Regions from separate parts of the Halomonas sp. 707D4 genome, predicted to be linked through region 4. Evidence: predicted binding sites of a transcription regulator. Region 4 holds the regulator's gene; each other region holds the start of a gene.
What was found. Region 4 encodes sigma-54, which starts transcription at its own class of promoters, with help from an activator protein. Its sites were predicted from a motif close to TGGCACNNNNNTTGCTNT; they were not measured.
Positions count from the first base shown of each region.

Region 1 (4,362 bases), on a different contig from region 4:
TGGGCTCGTCGAGAAAGTAGACGTCCGCCTGCTGGACCAGGGCGCGTGCCAGAAACACCCGCTGCTGCTGGCCGCCGGAGAGCTGGCTGATCTGGCGCTCGGCGAAGTCGGTCATGCCGACCATCGCAAGCGCCTCCAGGGCCTCGCGGCGCTCGCGGCGTCCCGGGCGGCGGAACCAGCCAAGGCGCCCGTAGAGGCCCATCATTACCACGTCGAGCGCCGTGGTGGGAAAGTCCCAGTCCACGCTCGAGCGCTGGGGCACGTAGCCCACCCGCTTGCGCTGGGCGGCGTAGGGCTTGCCGTGTACTTTCACGTCGCCGGAGAGCGACGGCACCAGCCCCAAAAGGCTCTTGATCAGCGTGCTCTTGCCCGCCCCGTTGGGCCCGACGATGCCTGCCATGACGCCGGCGGGAATATCGAGCTCGATATCCCACAGCACGGGCTGGTTGTGGTAGCTCACGGTCAGGTTCTTGATACTGAGTGCCGGCTCAGCGTTACCGGTCGTTGTCATCGAACAGTGCCTTTGATCGTCAGGGTTCGAGCTGCCATTCGCTGGCCCAGCCCTCGAGCGCGTCCGGCAGGGGGGCGAGGGTACCGCCCAGCGCCTCGACGATGTGCTCGGTATTGCGGTAGAGCATGCCCATGTAGGTGCCATCGACGGTGTCCTCGTCGCCCATGGCATCCGAATAGAGCTCGCCGCCGACCACCACCTCGTGGCCCTGCTGGGCCGCCGCATCGATCACCGCCTGGATGGTGCGCGGGTTGATGGTGCTCTCGACGAACACTGCCGGCACGTTGCGCTCCACCACACTATTGGCCATGTTGCGGATATCGGCAATGCCGGTTTCGGTGGCGGTGCTGATGCCCTGGATGCCTTCGACGTCGATATCGTAGGCGCGGCCGAAGTAGCTGAAGGCGTCGTGGGCGGTGACCAGCACGCGCTGCTCGTCGGGAATGCTGGCGATGCTCTCTCTGATCCACTCGTGCAGCGCGAGAAGTTCTGCTTCGTAGCGCTCGGCGTTGGCCTCGATGGTCGCGGCGCACGCCGGGCGCGCTTCAATCAGGGTGTCGCGCAAGGTCGGCACGGTTTGCGCCCAGAGCGAGACGTCCATCCACAGGTGCGGGTCGACCCCATAAGTGCCCTGAGAGGCGATCAACGCCTCCTCCTCGATCGACGCGGGGGCGACGGCGAGCGTCGGCGTGCGCCTGGCGAAGTTCTCCAGCACCGAGCCGAGCTGGCCCTCGAGCGCGTAGCCCGAGTAGAGGATCTGCTCGGCGCCGCGCAGCAGGGCGACGTCACTGGCGCTGGCCTGATAGAGGTGCGGGTCGACCCCCGGGCCCATCATCGCTTCCACCGCGACGCACTCGCCGCCGACGTTTCGGGCCACGTCGGCGATCATGCCGATGGTGGTCACCACCTCGAGCGGCGGCTCGTCGGCCAGCGCCGTCGAACCCAGCGGCAGAAGGGCGAGAGCGGCAACGGTGCGTTTCGTGTTGAGCATGACCAGACCCCCGATGAGCGGTAAGACGGAGATTGCCGAACGCCAGTTTTGGCATCCAGCAAGAAGTATAGCCTTTGCTAAGTTTCTTGTTAACCGGGTGCGCTGTCAAGCCGCGGCATGATCGATCGAGATAAGCGTCGAAAGCATCTTTTTGGTGCACTGGCGGGTAGTGATGCCATCGATTGGTGCATCTTTTTGGCTTTCGCACCTGGGTCGACGGCATTTGATGCATACCGGATTCGTTTTTCACCATTTTGGCGCATTACTTGCATTGATCGGGTAACGAGTTCCTTTATCAGAAGCGATCACTACATGATGCACCGCGAAAATTTCGCGCCGGTGGTGGCGTCGGGCCACCGTTTCGACGAGCAGCGCCGCTGGGTGGCGCGGCTCGCGCTGCGCTTCGCTCGGCGCGATCAGGCCACGCGCATGGTGCAGGCCCGCCACCAGGGTCCGCTTCGCGTGCAGCGCCCGTTCTACCCGGAAGGCCGCTTTGATGCCTGCCATGTCTACCTGCTGCACCCGCCCGGGGGGCTGGTCAGCGGCGATGCGCTGGAGATCTCCGCCCACGTGGAGAAGGGCGCCCACGCGCTTCTGACCACGCCCGCTGCCAACAAGCTCTACAAGGCGGATAGCCAGGGCGTGGCCTGGCGCCAGTGCACCGACCTCACCGTGGAGGACGGCGCGGTGCTCGAATGGCTGCCCCAGGAGACCATCGCCTTCGATGGCTCGAAGGGCGAGCAGCGCACCCATATCGCGCTTCACGGTAGCGCCAAGTGCCTTGGCTGGGAGGTGATGGCGCTGGGCCGCCCGGCAAGCCAACTTCCGTTCGTCACCGGGCGCATCGAGCAGCACTTTCGCCTGACACTGGATGGCAAACCCCTGTGGCTCGAGCGCCAGCCGCTCGACCCGCTGCACCCGCGCTTTGCCGGCCGCTGGGGCCAGGGCGGGGCCACGGTACAGGCCACGCTCTGGGCGGTCGGGCTCGAGGAGAGCGGCGCCGCCATCGAAGCGCTGCGCGAGGCACTTCCGGCCAGCCCGCACTGGGCGGTCACCGCGCGTCATGGCGTGCTGCTGCTGCGCTATCTGGGCGGCTCGCGCTCTGATGCCTGGACGCTTTGCGAGCAGGCCTGGCGGCTTCTGCGCCCGCGCCTGATCGGCCGCGAAGCGCACACGCCGCGCATCTGGCTCACCTGACCCATCACCGATTTTCAAGAGGACGACGCCATGGAACTGACCCCGAGAGACAAGGACAAGCTGCTGCTGTTCTCCGCCGCCCAGCTCGCCGAGCGCCGAAAGGCGCGCGGGTTGAAGCTCAACTACCCGGAAGCGGTGGCGCTGATCAGCTTCGAGATCATGGAGGGCGCCCGCGACGGCAAGAGCGTGGCGGAGCTCATGAGCTTCGGCCGCGAGATACTCGGCCGTGACGACGTGATGGAAGGCGTGGCCGAGATGGTCGACGAGGTGCAGGTCGAGGCGACCTTTCCCGATGGCACGAAGCTCGTGACCGTTCATACGCCCATCAACTAGCCATTGACAGGAGAGCGCCATGATTCCCGGCGAGTACCAGTTGAAAAACGGCGAGATCGAGCTCTGCGCCGGCCGCGAGCGGATCACCGTCGAGGTCGCCAACACCGGCGACCGGCCCATCCAGCTCGGCTCCCACTACCACTTCGCCGAGGCCAACCCGGCGCTCGTGTTCGACCGCGACAGGACCCGCGGCTTTCGCCTCGACGTGGCGGCAGGCACCGCGATCCGCTTCGAACCGGGCCAGACCCGCGAGGTCACGCTGATCCCGTTCGTCGGCAAGCGTGAAATCTACGGTTTTCGCGGCGACGTGATGGGGCCGCTCGACGACGCCAGAGGAGACGCGCAATGACCACCAACAGGATCAGCCGCCAGGCCTACGCCGACATGTACGGCCCCACCGTGGGCGACCGGGTGCGCCTGGGCGACACCGAGCTCTGGATCGAAGTCGAGCGTGACGCCACCCACTACGGCGACGAGGTGAAGTTCGGCGGCGGCAAGGTGATTCGCGACGGCCAGGGCCAGAGCCAGCGCGTGGATGACGCGGTGATTGATACCGTCATCACCAACGCGCTGATTCTCGACTGGTGGGGCATCGTCAAGGCGGACGTCGGCCTGAAGGCCGGGCGCATCGCGGCGATCGGCAAGGCGGGCAACCCAGACACCCAGCCGGACGTCGGCATCGTCATCGGCCCGGGCACCGAGATCATCGCCGGCGAGGGCAAGATCCTCACCGCTGGCGGCATCGACGCCCATATTCACTTCATCTGCCCGCAGCAGGTGGAAGAGGCGCTGATGAGCGGCGTGACCACCATGCTCGGCGGCGGCACCGGCCCCGCCACCGGCTCGAATGCCACCACCTGCACGCCGGGGCCCTGGCACCTGGGCAAGATGCTCCAGGCGGTGGATACGCTTCCCATGAACATCGGCCTGCTCGGCAAGGGCAACGCCAGCCTCCCTGAAGGGCTCGAGGCGCAGATCGAGGCCGGTGCCATGGGGCTCAAGCTGCACGAAGATTGGGGCACCACGCCCGCCTCGATCGACACCTGCCTGAGCGTGGCAGAGAAGTACGATGTCCAGATCGCGATCCACACCGACACGCTCAACGAGTCCGGCTTCGTCGAGGATACGCTGGCGGCGTTCAAGGAGCGCGGTATCCACACCTATCATACCGAAGGGGCAGGCGGCGGCCACGCGCCGGACATCATCACCGCCTGTTCGCTGGAGTACGTGCTGCCGTCCTCCACCAACCCGACGCGCCCCTACACGGTCAACACCATCGACGAGCACCTGGACATGCTGATGGTGTGCCACCACCTGGACCCGAACATCC
Region 1 covers NZ_JAMZBD010000165.1:881-5,242, forward strand. The annotation lists gene BIS11_RS08805 (metal ABC transporter ATP-binding protein) at 1-511, opposite strand, end outside; gene BIS11_RS08810 (zinc ABC transporter substrate-binding protein) at 531-1,502, opposite strand; gene BIS11_RS08815 (urease accessory protein UreD) at 1,815-2,699, shown strand; gene ureA (urease subunit gamma) at 2,730-3,032, shown strand; gene BIS11_RS08825 (urease subunit beta) at 3,052-3,381, shown strand; gene ureC (urease subunit alpha) at 3,378-4,362, shown strand, end outside.
Region 1: the regulator sigma-54 is predicted to act here: its motif matches at 1,758-1,775, upstream of BIS11_RS08815 (urease accessory protein UreD).

Region 2 (4,362 bases), on a different contig from region 4:
GCTGAGTCTGTACCTGGTGATGACCCGCGTGATGGACGTCTACCTGCCCACTGGCGTGCTGCCGTTCTAGGCCCTGCCTGAACGCCGCCTTCGATCCTGTTTTAGAGAGACACGCCCATGGATGCTCTGAACAATCTCATGTATGGCTTCGGCATCGCGCTGGAGCCGATCAACATCGCCTACGTCTTCGCCGGCGTGTTCGCCGGCACCATCATCGGCATGCTGCCGGGCCTTGGACCGATCAGCGCGCTGGCGCTGATGATTCCGATCACCTTCTCGATGGAGCCCTCCTCGGGACTGATCCTGATGGCCGGCGTCTACTACGGCGCCATCTTCGGCGGCTCCACTTCGTCGATCCTTCTGAACGCCCCGGGCGTGGCGGGCACCGTCGCCACCTCCTTCGACGGTTACCCGATGGCGAAGAAGGGCCAGGCCGGCAAGGCCCTGGCCATCGCCGCCTATGCCTCCTTCATCGGCGGCACCGTGTCCGTCGTCTTCTTGATGCTGGTAGCGCCGCTTCTTTCCAAGGTGGCGGTGAGCTTCGGCCCGGCGGAGTACTTCGCCCTGATGGTGCTGGGCCTGACCGCCGTGGTGTCGCTCTCCGACAAGTCACTGGTGAAGGGGCTGATCGCCGCCGTGGTCGGGGTGATGATCTCGATCGTCGGGATCGACATGCAGACCGGCACCGAGCGCTTCACCCTGGGCTCGATCAACCTGCTCGACGGCATCGACTTCCTGGTGGTGGCGCTGGGTATCTTCGCGCTGGCCGAGGTGTTCTACATGCTGCTGCGCGGCGGTGACAGCAAGGAGGGGCCGCGCAACGCCATCGGTTCGCTCAAGCTCACCCGCTCCGAAGTGGGCGAGATCGCGGGGCCGGTGAGCCGAAGCTCCGTGCTGGGCTTCTTTACCGGCGTGCTGCCGGGCGCCGGCGCCACGATCGGCTCGTTTCTGGGCTACAGCATGGAGAAGAAGATCGCGAAGGACGGCGATACCTTCGGCAAGGGCAACATCAAGGGCGTGGCCGCCCCGGAAGCCGCCAACAACGCCGCCTGCACCGGCTCCTTCGTTCCGCTGCTGACGCTTGGCGTACCCGGCTCCGGCACCACGGCGGTGCTGCTCGGGGCGCTCTTAGTGATGGGCGTCAACCCGGGGCCGATGATGCTCGAACAGCGTCCGGACGTGTTCTGGGGCGTGGTGGCGAGCATGTACATCGGCAACATCTTCCTGCTGGTGCTGAACCTGCCGCTGATCCCCTTTATCGCCAAGATCCTCGACATGCCCAAGGCGCTGCTGCTGTCGCTGATCCTGATCTTCTGCATGATCGGCGTCTACGGCATGAGCTTCAGCGTGTTCGACCTGTTGCTGCTGCTCGGTTTCGGCATCCTGGGGCTCGGCATGCGCCTGTTCGGCTTCCCGGCAGCACCGCTGATCCTGGCCTTGATTCTCGGCAACATCATGGAAGAGTCCATGCGCCGGGCGCTGCAGATCTCCGGCGGCGACTGGATGACCTTCATCGACAAGCCCATCTCCTTGGCGCTGCTCGTCATCGCCGCGCTGTCGCTGACGCTGCCGCTGATCAAGAAACGTCGCCGCAAGGCCTGATCGCGCAGCGACGTCTTTTTACCAAGCGCCCTGCGGGGCGCTTTTTTGGTTTCAGGCGTTGGCGAACGCTTTTGGTGCGGCCTGCCATTTTGGTGCGTTGGCGACGTGCACGGTGAACGGCGTTTTGATCCAGCATAGTGCAGCCGAACATCGAAACGACGATGTGATTGCTTCCAACCAATTGATTGATAAGGAGTGATTCGGCAAGGCTTCAGCTTGGCGCATCCCTTGCAAGAGCTCTGGGCGACGCTTTCGCGCGCCGGTGATCGGCCGGTTCGCCGCTCAAACAACGAGCCCTTCGAAAAGGGTGCAAGGAGATTCAAGTGGCCATTCCAACGCACAACCCGCTTTCTCGCCGTTTCGTCACCTCCCTTCTCGCCGCCGCCGTGATGGGCGCGGGTACCCAGGCCGTCGCCCAGGAGAGCGACGACCCGATCAAGGTCGGTATCCTGCACTCGCTCTCCGGTACCATGGCGATCAGCGAGTCGACGCTCAAGGACACCGTCGAGATGCTCATCGCGCAGCAGAACGAGGCCGGTGGCCTGCTCGGGCGCCAGCTCGAAGCGGTGGTGGTCGACCCGGCCTCCAACTGGCCGCTGTTCGCCGAGCGCGCCCGCGAGCTGCTCGCCCAGGAGGAAGTGGACGTGGTGTTCGGCAACTGGACCTCCGTGTCGCGCAAGGCGGTGCTGCCGGTGTTCGAGGAGCTCAACGGCCTGCTGTTCTACCCGGTACAGTACGAAGGCGAGGAGTCCTCCGAGAACGTCTTCTATACCGGTGCGGCGCCCAACCAGCAGGCGATTCCGGCGGTGGACTACCTGATCAACGAGGTCGGCATCGAGCGCTTCGCCCTGGTGGGTACCGACTACGTCTACCCGCGCACCACCAACCGCATCCTCGAGGCCTATCTGCAGGAAGAGCACGGCATCGACGAGGCGGACATCATGGTCAACTACACCCCCTTCGGCCATTCGGACTGGCAGAACATCGTCTCCGAGATCCGTCGCTTCGGCGAAGAGGGCAAGCCCACCGCCGTCGTCTCGACCGTCAACGGCGACGCCAACGTGCCGTTCTACCGCGAGCTCGCCAACCAAGGCATCGATGCGGCGGACATCCCGGTCATCGCCTTCTCCGTGGGCGAGCAGGAGCTTTCCGGCATCGACACCGGCCCGCTGGTCGGCCACCTGGCGGCCTGGAACTACTTCATGAGCGTGGACACCGACGAGAACTACGACTTCATCGACGCCTGGATCGACTGGACCGGCGACGAGGAGGCGGTGACCAACGACCCGATGGAGGCTCACTACATCGGCTTCAACATGTGGGCGGAAGCGGTGCGCAAGGCGGGCACCACGGATGTCGACGCGGTGAAGGACGCGATCATCGGCGTGACCGTGCCGAACCTGTCCGGCGGCTATGCGGCCATGATGCCCAACCACCACATCACCAAGCCGGTGCTGATCGGCGAGGTGCAGGACAACGGCCAGTTCGACATCGTCTGGCAGACGCCTTCCACCGTGGCCGGCGACGCCTGGTCCGACTTCCTGCCGGGCTCGCGCGATCTGATCGCGGACTGGCGCAAGCCCATGGCGTGCGGCAACTTCAACGTCGTCAACGGCTCGTGCGGTGGCAGCACCGCGGTAGAAGAAGCCGAAGCGGCGCTCGCCGAGTAACGCCCCAACCCCTTGCCGCCGCCCGGCGGCAAGGGAGCACGCTGTCTCTTCACCTCTTTTCGAAGGAACAACCCCATGAGGCGCTTCCTTTTCAAGGCGTTCCTGTGCGCGCTCCTGATGGGCCTGCTGCCCGCAGCGCTTGCCCAGACCGACGCTCCGCCGACCGATGAGGCGGGTTATCGACTGCTCGAAACCCTGGACGTCGATTCCTACCGCGACAAGGGCGAGGCGATCACCGCCATCCTGCAAAGCGACGACGAGCGCGCCCGTGAGTGGCTGCAGGCGCTGCTCGATGGCCGACTGCAGCGCGCAGGCGACGGCCGCTTCGTGGTCGTGCTGAACAATACCGGACGCGACTGGCCCGTCGAGGACGCGCTCAGCGGCGAGCCGCTGGGCGAAATATCGCGCCGCGAGCTCGACCGTATCGGCATCAACAACGCGCTGCGCAACCAGCTGCGAAGCGCCATCGCCGTGGTCGATCTTTACTCTCCCAATGTGGAGCGCCGGCGCAGCTCCGCCGACCGGCTGCTGGGTGAGGTGGACGACGAGCTCTCCGAGACCCTGGCGCCGGTGATCGCGGAGGCCGAAGACGAGTACGTGCGCCGGCGTCTGGCGCAAGCGGTGGCGATCCATCAGGCCGAAAACGGCGAGATGGCAGGCGTGGAAGCGCTGGCCGGAAGCCTGCACCCGCGCGCCCGGGTGGCGCTCAACCGGGCCACGAATGCCGAGAACCCGGCGGTGGCGGACGCCGCCCGCGCGGCCCTTGCAAGCGTCGAGCAGAACCTGAAGATCAACCGCGGCATCGAGACGCTCTACTTCGGCCTGAGCCTCGGCTCCGTGCTGGTGCTGGCGGCGATCGGGCTTGCCATCACCTTCGGCGTGATGGGCGTGATCAACATGGCCCACGGCGAGCTGATGATGCTCGGCGCCTACACCACCTGGATGATGCAGCAGCTTCTGCCCGGACAGCCCGGGCTTGCGCTGCTGCTCTCGATTCCCGCCGGCTTTCTGGTGGCCGCGCTTGCCGGTATCGCCATCGAGCGCAGCGTGATCCAGTTCCTCAAGGGGCGCCCGCTGGAGACGCTGCTGG
Region 2 covers NZ_JAMZBD010000043.1:5,456-9,817, forward strand. The annotation lists gene BIS11_RS03390 (tripartite tricarboxylate transporter TctB family protein) at 1-70, shown strand, start outside; gene BIS11_RS03395 (tripartite tricarboxylate transporter permease) at 118-1,602, shown strand; gene urtA (urea ABC transporter substrate-binding protein) at 1,992-3,272, shown strand; gene urtB (urea ABC transporter permease subunit UrtB) at 3,348-4,362, shown strand, end outside.
Region 2: the regulator sigma-54 is predicted to act here: its motif matches at 1,820-1,837, upstream of urtA (urea ABC transporter substrate-binding protein).

Region 3 (4,362 bases), on a different contig from region 4:
GCAGGTAGAGCACGTACAGGCCGATCAGCGTGAACAGCGTGTTGATGGGACCGTTGAAGAGGCGGGTGCGCAGCCACGCCACGGGGCCGAGGGTGTTTCTCGGGGCCGGGCGCGGGTCGATCATGGTGCGATTATGGATCATGGTTTGTTTCCACCCTTGCCTAGCGTTCGACCAGCGCCACGCGGGCGTTGAACCAGTTCATGAACATGGAGACCGTAAGGCTGATACTCAGATAGACCGCCATGGTCATGGCGATGACCTCGATGGCCTGGCCGGTCTGGTTCAGCGTGGTACCGGCGAACACCGACACGAGATCCGGGTAGCCGATGGCCGTCGCCAGCGACGAGTTCTTGATCAGGTTCAGGTACTGGCTGGTCAGTGGCGGAATGATCACGCGCATGGCCTGGGGAATGACCACCAGGCGCAGGATCAGGTTGCGCGGCAGGCTCAAGGCCTGGGCGGCCTCGGTCTGGCCGTGGGAGATCGCCTGGATGCCCGAGCGCACGATCTCGGCGATGAAGGAGGCGGTGTAGATCGAAAGCGCGAGCCACAGCGCCAGAAACTCCGGAATCACCGTCACGCCGCCGCGGAAGTTGAAGCCTCTGAGCTCGGGCACGTCCCAGGTGATCGGTACCCCCGAGGCCAGCAGCACAAGAAGCGGAAGGCCAACGATCAGCGCAAACGACAGCCAGTAGGCCGGCAGGCGTTTGCCGGTGGCCTCGTGGCGGCGCTTGTTCCAGACGATCAGCGCGATGCTCGCAACGATCGCCACCCCGAAGGCCAGCGGAATCAGGCCGAAGCCGGATTCGAACAGGGGCTCCGGCAGGTAGAGCCCGCGCACGTTCAAGAAAAACACTTCACCGAAGGAGAGGCTGTCCCGGGCCCCGGGCAGCGTGCGCAGCACGGCGAAGTACCAGAAGAATATCTGCAGAAGCAGCGGGATGTTGCGAAAGGTCTCGATATAGGCGGCGGCCAGCTTGGCGATCAGCCAGTTGGGCGAGAGCCTTGCAATGCCGACGATGAAACCGATGAGCGTGGCGGCGAGTACGCCGAGCCCGCCCACCAGCAGCGTGTTGAGCAGCCCCACGAAGAAGGTGCGCCCGTAGGTGCTCTGCGACGAGTAGTCGATCAGGCTCTGGACGATGCCGAAGCCTGCGGTGTTGTCGAGAAAGCCGAAGCCCGTGGTGATGCCACGGGAGGCCAGGTTCTGCTGGGTGTTGCCCACGATGTAGAGCAGAAAGGCGGCCACCGCCGCGATCACCAGCACCTGGAAGATGAGGGCGCGCTTGGCGCGGTCTCGCCAGAACGGGGGCTTGTGGCCCATCGGACGAGCGTTGGGTCTTACGGACATGAAAAGCGTCTCCGCTGATACGGCAGAATCGATCGAAGGGCCCGCCGCCCCGTTTGTGAGTTGTTGTCGGGGCGCCGGGCCGGGGGCCTAGGAGACGCTTAGCGAATCGGCGGCGCGTAGTGGAAGCCGCCCTGGTTCCACAGCGCGTTGACGCCGCGCTCGATCTGAAGCGGCGAGTCCATGCCCACGTTGCGCTCGAAGCTCTCACCGTAGTTGCCGACCTGGCTCACGATGTTGTAGGCCCAGTCCGCTTCCAGCCCCATGCCTTCACCGTAGTTGCCGTCCTGGCCGAGGATGCGCGCCACGTCCGGGTTCTCGCTGTCCATCATGTCGTCGACGTTTTCCGAGGTGATGCCGTACTCCTCGGCATTGAGCATGGCGAACAGCGACCACTTGACGATGTTGAGCCAGTTGTCGTCGCCTTGACGCACGACCGGTCCCAGGGGCTCCTTGGAAATGATCTCCGGCAGGATCATGGCGCTTTCCGGATCGTCGAGCTGGATGCGCAGCGCGGCCAGCTGAGAGGTGTCCGAGGTCAGCACGTCGCAACGCCCGGCCTGGAAACCGCCCACGGTCTGCTCGGAGGTGTCGAACACGATCGGGTCGAAGGCCATGTCGTTGGCACGGAAGTAGTCCGCCACGTTGAGCTCGGTGGTGGTGCCGGACTGGATGCAGATCGCCGCGCCGTCGAGCTCGTCGGCGCCGCCGATGCCCAGGTCGCGGTTGACCATGAAGCCGATGCCGTCGTAGAAGGTCACGCCGGTGAAGTTGAGACCGAGGGTGGTATCGCGGGTGGTGGTCCAGGTGGTGTTACGAGAAAGGACGTCGATCTCGCCGGACTGCAGCGCCGTGAAGCGCTCCACGGCGTTGAGCGAGACGTAGTTCACCGCGTCGGCATCCCCCAGCACCGCCGCCGCCACCGCCCGGCACACGTCGACGTCGAGACCCTGCCACTCGCCGCTGTCGTCCGGCGCGGAGAAGCCCGGCAGACCATCGCTCACTCCACACTGTACGGCGCCTCGTGAGCGCGTCTCTTCCAGCGTATCCGCCTGAACGCTCGCCACACCGGATAGGGTGATGGCGCCGGCGGAGGCCAGCAGTACCACGTGTTTTTTGTTAAGCATGGTTGTTTCCCTTCCTCGTTTTATACGTATCGTTGTACATGTCAGCGCATGTCACCCATAACGCTAGCAAGGAAGATGCCAGAAGCGGCATGACGACTCATTCAGCGCTTTTCAACGCTAAAGGGCCGACGTTGGGACCAAAGTTGTGCTGTAAAAAGGGGCGGGATCGTCTAGCGAGAGCACCCTTTTGGTGCGCTGGCCGAAGAAAGATTACTCATTCGGCCAGCAAAAACAGTCGGCTAGTGCGTAGCGGTCAACGAATCGGGGGGGCGTAGTGCAACCCGCCGTCGCGCCATAGCGCGTTCAGCCCGCGGCCGATATTAAACGGTGAGCCTGCCCCGACGCTGCGTTCGAATACCTCGGCGTAATTGCCGACCTGCTTGACGATCTGGTAAGCCCAGTCCGCCTCGAGCCCCATGCCCTCGCCGTAATCTCCGTCGCGACCCAGAAGGCGCATCACGTCCGGGGAGTCGTCGTCGAGCATGTCGTCCACGTTGGCCTGGGTCACGCCGAGCTCTTCGGCGTTGAGCAACGCGAACAGCGACCACTTGACGATGTTGAACCACTGATCGTCCCCCTGGCGCACCGCCGGGCCCAGCGGCTCCTTGGAGATGATCTCCGGCAGCACCACCGCCATGTCCGGATCGGCCAGCTGCACGCGCTGGGCATAGAGCTGGGAGGCGTCGGTGCTCAACACGTCGCAGCGCCCCTCCTCGAAGCCGACGATCGACTGTTCAGGCGCATCGAAGACGACGGGATCGAAGCTCATGCCATTGAGGCGAAAGTAGTCGGAAAGGTTGAGCTCGCTGGTGGTGCCGGACTGGGTGCAGACCGCCGCGCCGTCGAGTTCCTTGGCGCTCTGCACGCCGAGATCGCTTGCCACCATGAACGCCTGGCCATCGAAATAGCTCACGCCGACGAAGTGCAGTCCGAGCGTGGTGTCCCGGGTGGAGGTCCAGGTAGTGGTGCGCGCGAGCACGTCGACCTCGCCGGACTGAAGCGCGGCGAAGCGCTCGACGGAATCCAGCGGCACGAAGTCGACTCGGGCGCCCTCGCCAAGAGCGGCAGCGGCCACCGCCCGGCAGATGTCGGTATCGAGCCCCTGGTAGGTGTCCTCGTCGTCCAGCGCCGAGAAGCCGGGCTGAGCGGCGTTGACCCCGCAGCGCAGCGCCCCGCGCTCCTTGACCGTCTCGAGGGTACTGGCAAGCGAAAGACCCGGCAGTAGAAGCGCCGCCACGAGCACGCCGCCCACTCTGTTTAATCGATACACGTTGTTCATTGTTGTTTCCCTTGTGAAGAGGGATCGCGTGATCCGTGAAAAGGACGAAAAAAGGCCGGGCAGTGCCCGGCCTCGTCGATGTTGCAGCCTGATCCGTCGCTAGGCGAACGCGGCGCGCATGAACGGCGGCAGCGCCAGGGCGCCACGGTGGGCCTCCACCGTATAGTACTGTAGCGGCATTTCGTGGCCCGCGGCGGCCTCTTCGCGAAAGCGTTCAACGCTTACACCCTTGCCGGCGAGGGTCACGCTCCACCAGCCGGAAGGATAGACCGGCTGCGGGAAGGGGAGCGTCGCCACGCTTTCAAAGCCCGCCGCCTGCATGTCGCCTCGCAGTTCGCGAATGATCGAGCCCGAATGGTAGAGCGGCGACTCGCTCTGCTGCACCAGCACGCCGCCGGGCTTGAGAATCCGGTGGCAGCGCTTGAGGAAATCGGTCTTGAACAGTCCTTCCGCCGGGCCGACCGGGTCGGTGGAGTCGATGATCAGTACATCGATGCTCTCGTCCTCGGCGTCATCGACCCACTTCACGCCGTCGGCGAACAGAAGCTCGGCGCGCGGATCACCGTTGGACTCGACCAGCGCCGGGAAGAAGCGCTCGGCGGCCTTG
Region 3 covers NZ_JAMZBD010000002.1:8,623-12,984, forward strand. The annotation lists gene BIS11_RS00130 (amino acid ABC transporter permease) at 1-142, opposite strand, end outside; gene BIS11_RS00135 (amino acid ABC transporter permease) at 162-1,352, opposite strand; gene BIS11_RS00140 (amino acid ABC transporter substrate-binding protein) at 1,451-2,476, opposite strand; gene BIS11_RS00145 (amino acid ABC transporter substrate-binding protein) at 2,730-3,755, opposite strand; gene speE (polyamine aminopropyltransferase) at 3,855-4,362, opposite strand, start outside.
Region 3: the regulator sigma-54 is predicted to act here: its motif matches at 2,540-2,557, upstream of BIS11_RS00140 (amino acid ABC transporter substrate-binding protein).

Region 4 (4,362 bases):
TCATCGCCAGCGGCAACGCCGAGGCGATCCTCAACGACCAGAAGGTCCGCGAGGTCTACCTGGGCGCCGACTTCCGCCTCTAAGCCGATGCCACTCATAAAGTTCCGCTCGATGGCATGTTTATTGCACTTGCGCCGGACACGAACTCGCACTAGGGTGGAGCTTTACGAGTAACGAGTGGTTCTTCGATGGTCATGAAAGCGTCTCTACAGCTGCGCATCGGTACGCAGCTGACCATGACACCTCAATTGCAGCAGGCGATCGCCCTGCTGCAGCTTTCCACCCTGGACCTCCGTCAAGAAATCCAGCAGGCACTCGATTCCAACCCGCTGCTGGAACAGGAAGACGAATTCGGCGAGCAGAGCGTGACCGAAACGCCGGAAAGCGACTGGGAGGAGAGCATTCCCAGCGAGCTCTCTATCGACAGCGAGTGGTCCGATACCTACCAGGACATGGCCGCCGGCAGCGGCGCCTCGGAAGGTCCGGACTTCGACCGTCAGGCGGCAGGCCAAAGCCTTCATGGCCACCTGCTCTGGCAGCTGGCGATGACTGATTCCTCCGAGCGCGATCACGCCGTGGCCGAAAGCCTGATCGATGCCCTCGATGCCAACGGCTACCTCACCCAGCCGCTGAACGACATTCGCGAAGGCCTCAGAGCCCAGGGCCTTGAGGGGTTGAGCCTGCGCGAGGTGGAGAACGTGCTGCTGCGATTGCAGCAGTTCGAGCCCACCGGTGTCTTTGCCCGCGATCTGCGCGAGTGCCTGATGCTCCAGCTCGCCACGCTCCCGGACGACACCCCGCTGCTGGTACCTGCCAGGCGCCTGGTGCGCCAGTTCCTCGAGGCGCTCGGCAAGGACGACAAGCGCCTGCTCAAGCGCCGGCTCGGCCTCGACGACGAACAGCTCGACGACGTCATCCGCCTGATTCGAAGCCTCGACCCACGCCCGGGCAGCGCCTTCGGGGCCACCAACGACAGCTACATCACCCCGGATCTTGTCGTGCGCCACGACCAGGAGGGCTGGCACCTGGAGCTCAATCCGGACGCCTTGCCGCGCCTGCGCGTGCAGCCGGATTACGCCAGCCTCATCAAGCGCGCCGACAAGAGCCAGGACAACCAGTTCCTCAAGGACCACCTCCAGGAGGCGCGCTGGCTGATCAAGAGCCTGTCGAGCCGCAACGACACCCTGCTGCGCGTCGGCCGCGAGATCATCGCCCGCCAGATCGGCTTTCTCGAGCACGGCGAGGAAGCCATGAAGCCCCTGATCCTGGCCGACATCGCCGAGGCCGTCGAAATGCACGAGTCGACCATCTCGCGGGTCACCACCCAGAAGTACATCCATACCCCGCGCGGCGTGTTCGAGCTCAAGTACTTCTTCTCGAGCCAGGTGAGCGGTCAGGATGGGGGCGACAGCCACTCGAGCACGGCGATTCGCGCGCGCCTGAAGAAGCTCATCCAGGAGGAGACGCCGGGCAAGCCGCTCTCGGACAGTCGGCTGGTGTCGCTGCTCGAGGAAGGCGGCATCAACGTGGCACGGCGGACGGTGGCCAAATACCGCGAGGCGATGGGCATTCCGTCGTCGAGCGAGCGGCGCCGACTGCGCTGAGTTGAAACTTGCCGCCGGGGCTTTGCAACGGCGCAAAAAGGGTTACAATCGAAGTACAGCCCTCGATAAGGAGCACGTCGATGCAAGTAAACATCACCGGTCATCATCTGGAACTGACTGACGCCTTGCGTGACTACGTCAACGAGAAACTCGACCGTATTGAACGCCATTACGACAACATCACCACCGTTCAAGTGACCTTATCCATCGAAAAGGAGCGCCAACAGGCTGCCTGCACGCTGCACGCCGCTGGTGCCGACCTCCACGCCGTCGCCGAGGATAGCGACATGTATGCCGCGATCGACGCTCTGGCCGACAAGCTCGACCGTCAACTGGTCAAACACAAGGAAAAAGCACAAGCTCGCGCCCAGGGCGCTGGCGTGCGTTAAATCGATGACGTTGGAAACCATACTCCCCCCGGAGCGCGTGCTGTTCGACGTGCCCGGGGGCAGCAAGAAGCGGGTGCTCGAGTTCTTCAGCACCTTCATCGCCCAGAACACTCCGAGCCTGGATAGCCAGGAAGTCTTCAGCCGACTGATCGGGCGCGAGCGCCTGGGCAGTACCGGTATCGGCAACGGCGTGGCCATTCCCCACGCCAGAAGCCCGCACTGCAGCGCTCCCATCGCCGGTTTCCTGAAGCTCGCGGAACCCGTCGATTTCGATGCCATCGATGGCGACCCGGTGGATCTGGTGTTCGTGCTGCTGGTGCCCGAAGAAGCCGACGATACGCATCTGGCGCTGCTCGGCCAGGTCGCCACGATCATGAACGATGCCTCTACCCGCGCCCAGTTTCGCAAGTGCGAGAGCCAGCGCGAACTGCTCGAACTGGTCATTGCCCGAATTCGCGAGCAGGGAGACGGCTAGCGCCCGCGACCCGGACACGCCCACCGAAGAGAGATGCCATGCAACTAGTCATCATCAGCGGCCGCTCCGGGTCGGGAAAATCCATCGCCCTGCAGGCGCTGGAAGATCTGGGCTACTATGCCATCGACAATCTGCCGGCGATGCTGCTGGGCTCGCTGGTGGAAGAGCTCGGCCAGCAGGGTGAACGCACGCACCTGGCGGTGAGCATTGATGCCCGCAACCTTCCCGCGGCGCTCGAACGCTTTCCGACGCTTCTGCGCGACATCAAGGTCGGCAATACCCACGTCCAGGTGATCTACCTGACCACCGATGCGCGCATCCTACTCGAGCGCTACTCCGCCACCCGGCGCCGCCATCCTCTGACCCGCGACACCGACATGACGCTGGAAGAGGCGATCGCCAAGGAAGAGCAGACGCTGTTCGGCATACGCGAGCTTGCCGATCTGATGATCGATACCTCGCGGCTGACGGTGCACGACCTGCGCCGGCGCATCACCGACGAGGTTGCCCACCAGCGTCAGGACCAGCTGACGCTGACCTTCGAGTCCTTCGGCTACAAGCGCGGCGTGCCGCTGGATGCCGATATCGTCTTCGACATTCGCTGCCTGCCCAACCCCTACTGGGATCCGACGCTGCGCCCTTTTACCGGCCGAGACGCCGAGATCGCGACGTTTCTGGAAGGCTACCCCGTGGTCGAGCAGATGCGCCAGGACATCCAGGCGTGGCTAGAGAAGTGGCTGCCGGTCTATCAAAACAGTCAGCGAAGCTACATGACCGTCGCCATCGGCTGCACCGGCGGCCAGCATCGTTCGGTGTACCTGGTCGAGCGCCTGGCCCAGCGGCTCGCCGCTTCACAGCGAAACGTCCAGGTTCGCCACCGCGAACTCGGGCTGCATTACAGCGCCGCGACGGCGTTGCCCACGCCATGAGTGGCAGGCGGCGCGCGATCACCGCCCCCACGACTTCATCAAGACACCGCTCGGAAAAGGAACCAGGGTGCCAGAAAGACGCTTGACACTGACCAATCAACGCGGGCTCCATGCACGCGCCGCCACCAAGCTAGTCACCTGCGCTCAGCAGTTCGAGTCGCAGGTTCACGTCTACAAGCAGGCTCAAAAGGCCGACGCCGCCAACATCATGTCGCTTCTGATGCTCGCCGCCCCCTGCGGCACTACGCTGACCGTGGAAGCCCTGGGCCGCGATGCGGAGGCAGCGCTCGACTCGATCCAGGCGCTGTTCGAGGCGCGCTTCGACGAAGACGCCTGAGCGGTCGCCGAAGATAGCAACGACATTTTCTCACCGAGCCCTTCATGCAACTGATCCAGACCGGAAAGTACTCGCGGGTCCATTTCGACGCCGCCCGTGATCTCTTCATCAAGACCTTCCAGCCCAAGCGGTTCGATCGACTGCGCTACCTTCTGCGCATTCGCCCCTACCCGGGACGCAACTTCTCGCTCGTCGCCGCGCGTCTCGAGGCGCTGGGCATCGCCACGCCGACCATCGTCGAGGCGCGTCCCTACCGGCTGGTCACGAAGAACATCCACGGCGTCGCCCTCAGAGAGCGTATCCTCGACTCGCCAGCCCTTCAGGACCAGTACCTCGACGCCCTGATCGCTTTCGATCGTCACGGCATCCACTGTCGCGGCCTGCACACCGGCAACTTCCTGGTGCGTGACGAGACGCTGTTCGCCATCGACCTCGACGCCTACAAGCTGCCCCGCCTGGTGCGCTACTCGCGTCGCGAATACCTCGACTGCCTGAGCCGGTCGCTGGCCGGCGACGAGGCGTTCCTGTTCACGCGCCTGCTCGACCGGCTGGGGCTCGACGAACAGTACCGCCCGCGCCCCTGAGCGAGCCCCAAAAAAAGCCCGCGAACCGGTCGCGGGCATGGCGT
Region 4 covers NZ_JAMZBD010000208.1:911-5,272, reverse strand. The annotation lists partial or broken gene BIS11_RS10160 (lipopolysaccharide ABC transporter ATP-binding protein) at 1-83, shown strand, start outside; gene BIS11_RS10155 (RNA polymerase factor sigma-54) at 189-1,604, shown strand; gene raiA (ribosome-associated translation inhibitor RaiA) at 1,685-1,993, shown strand; gene BIS11_RS10145 (PTS sugar transporter subunit IIA) at 1,998-2,468, shown strand; gene rapZ (RNase adapter RapZ) at 2,507-3,397, shown strand; gene BIS11_RS10135 (HPr family phosphocarrier protein) at 3,465-3,734, shown strand; gene BIS11_RS10130 (hypothetical protein) at 3,779-4,318, shown strand.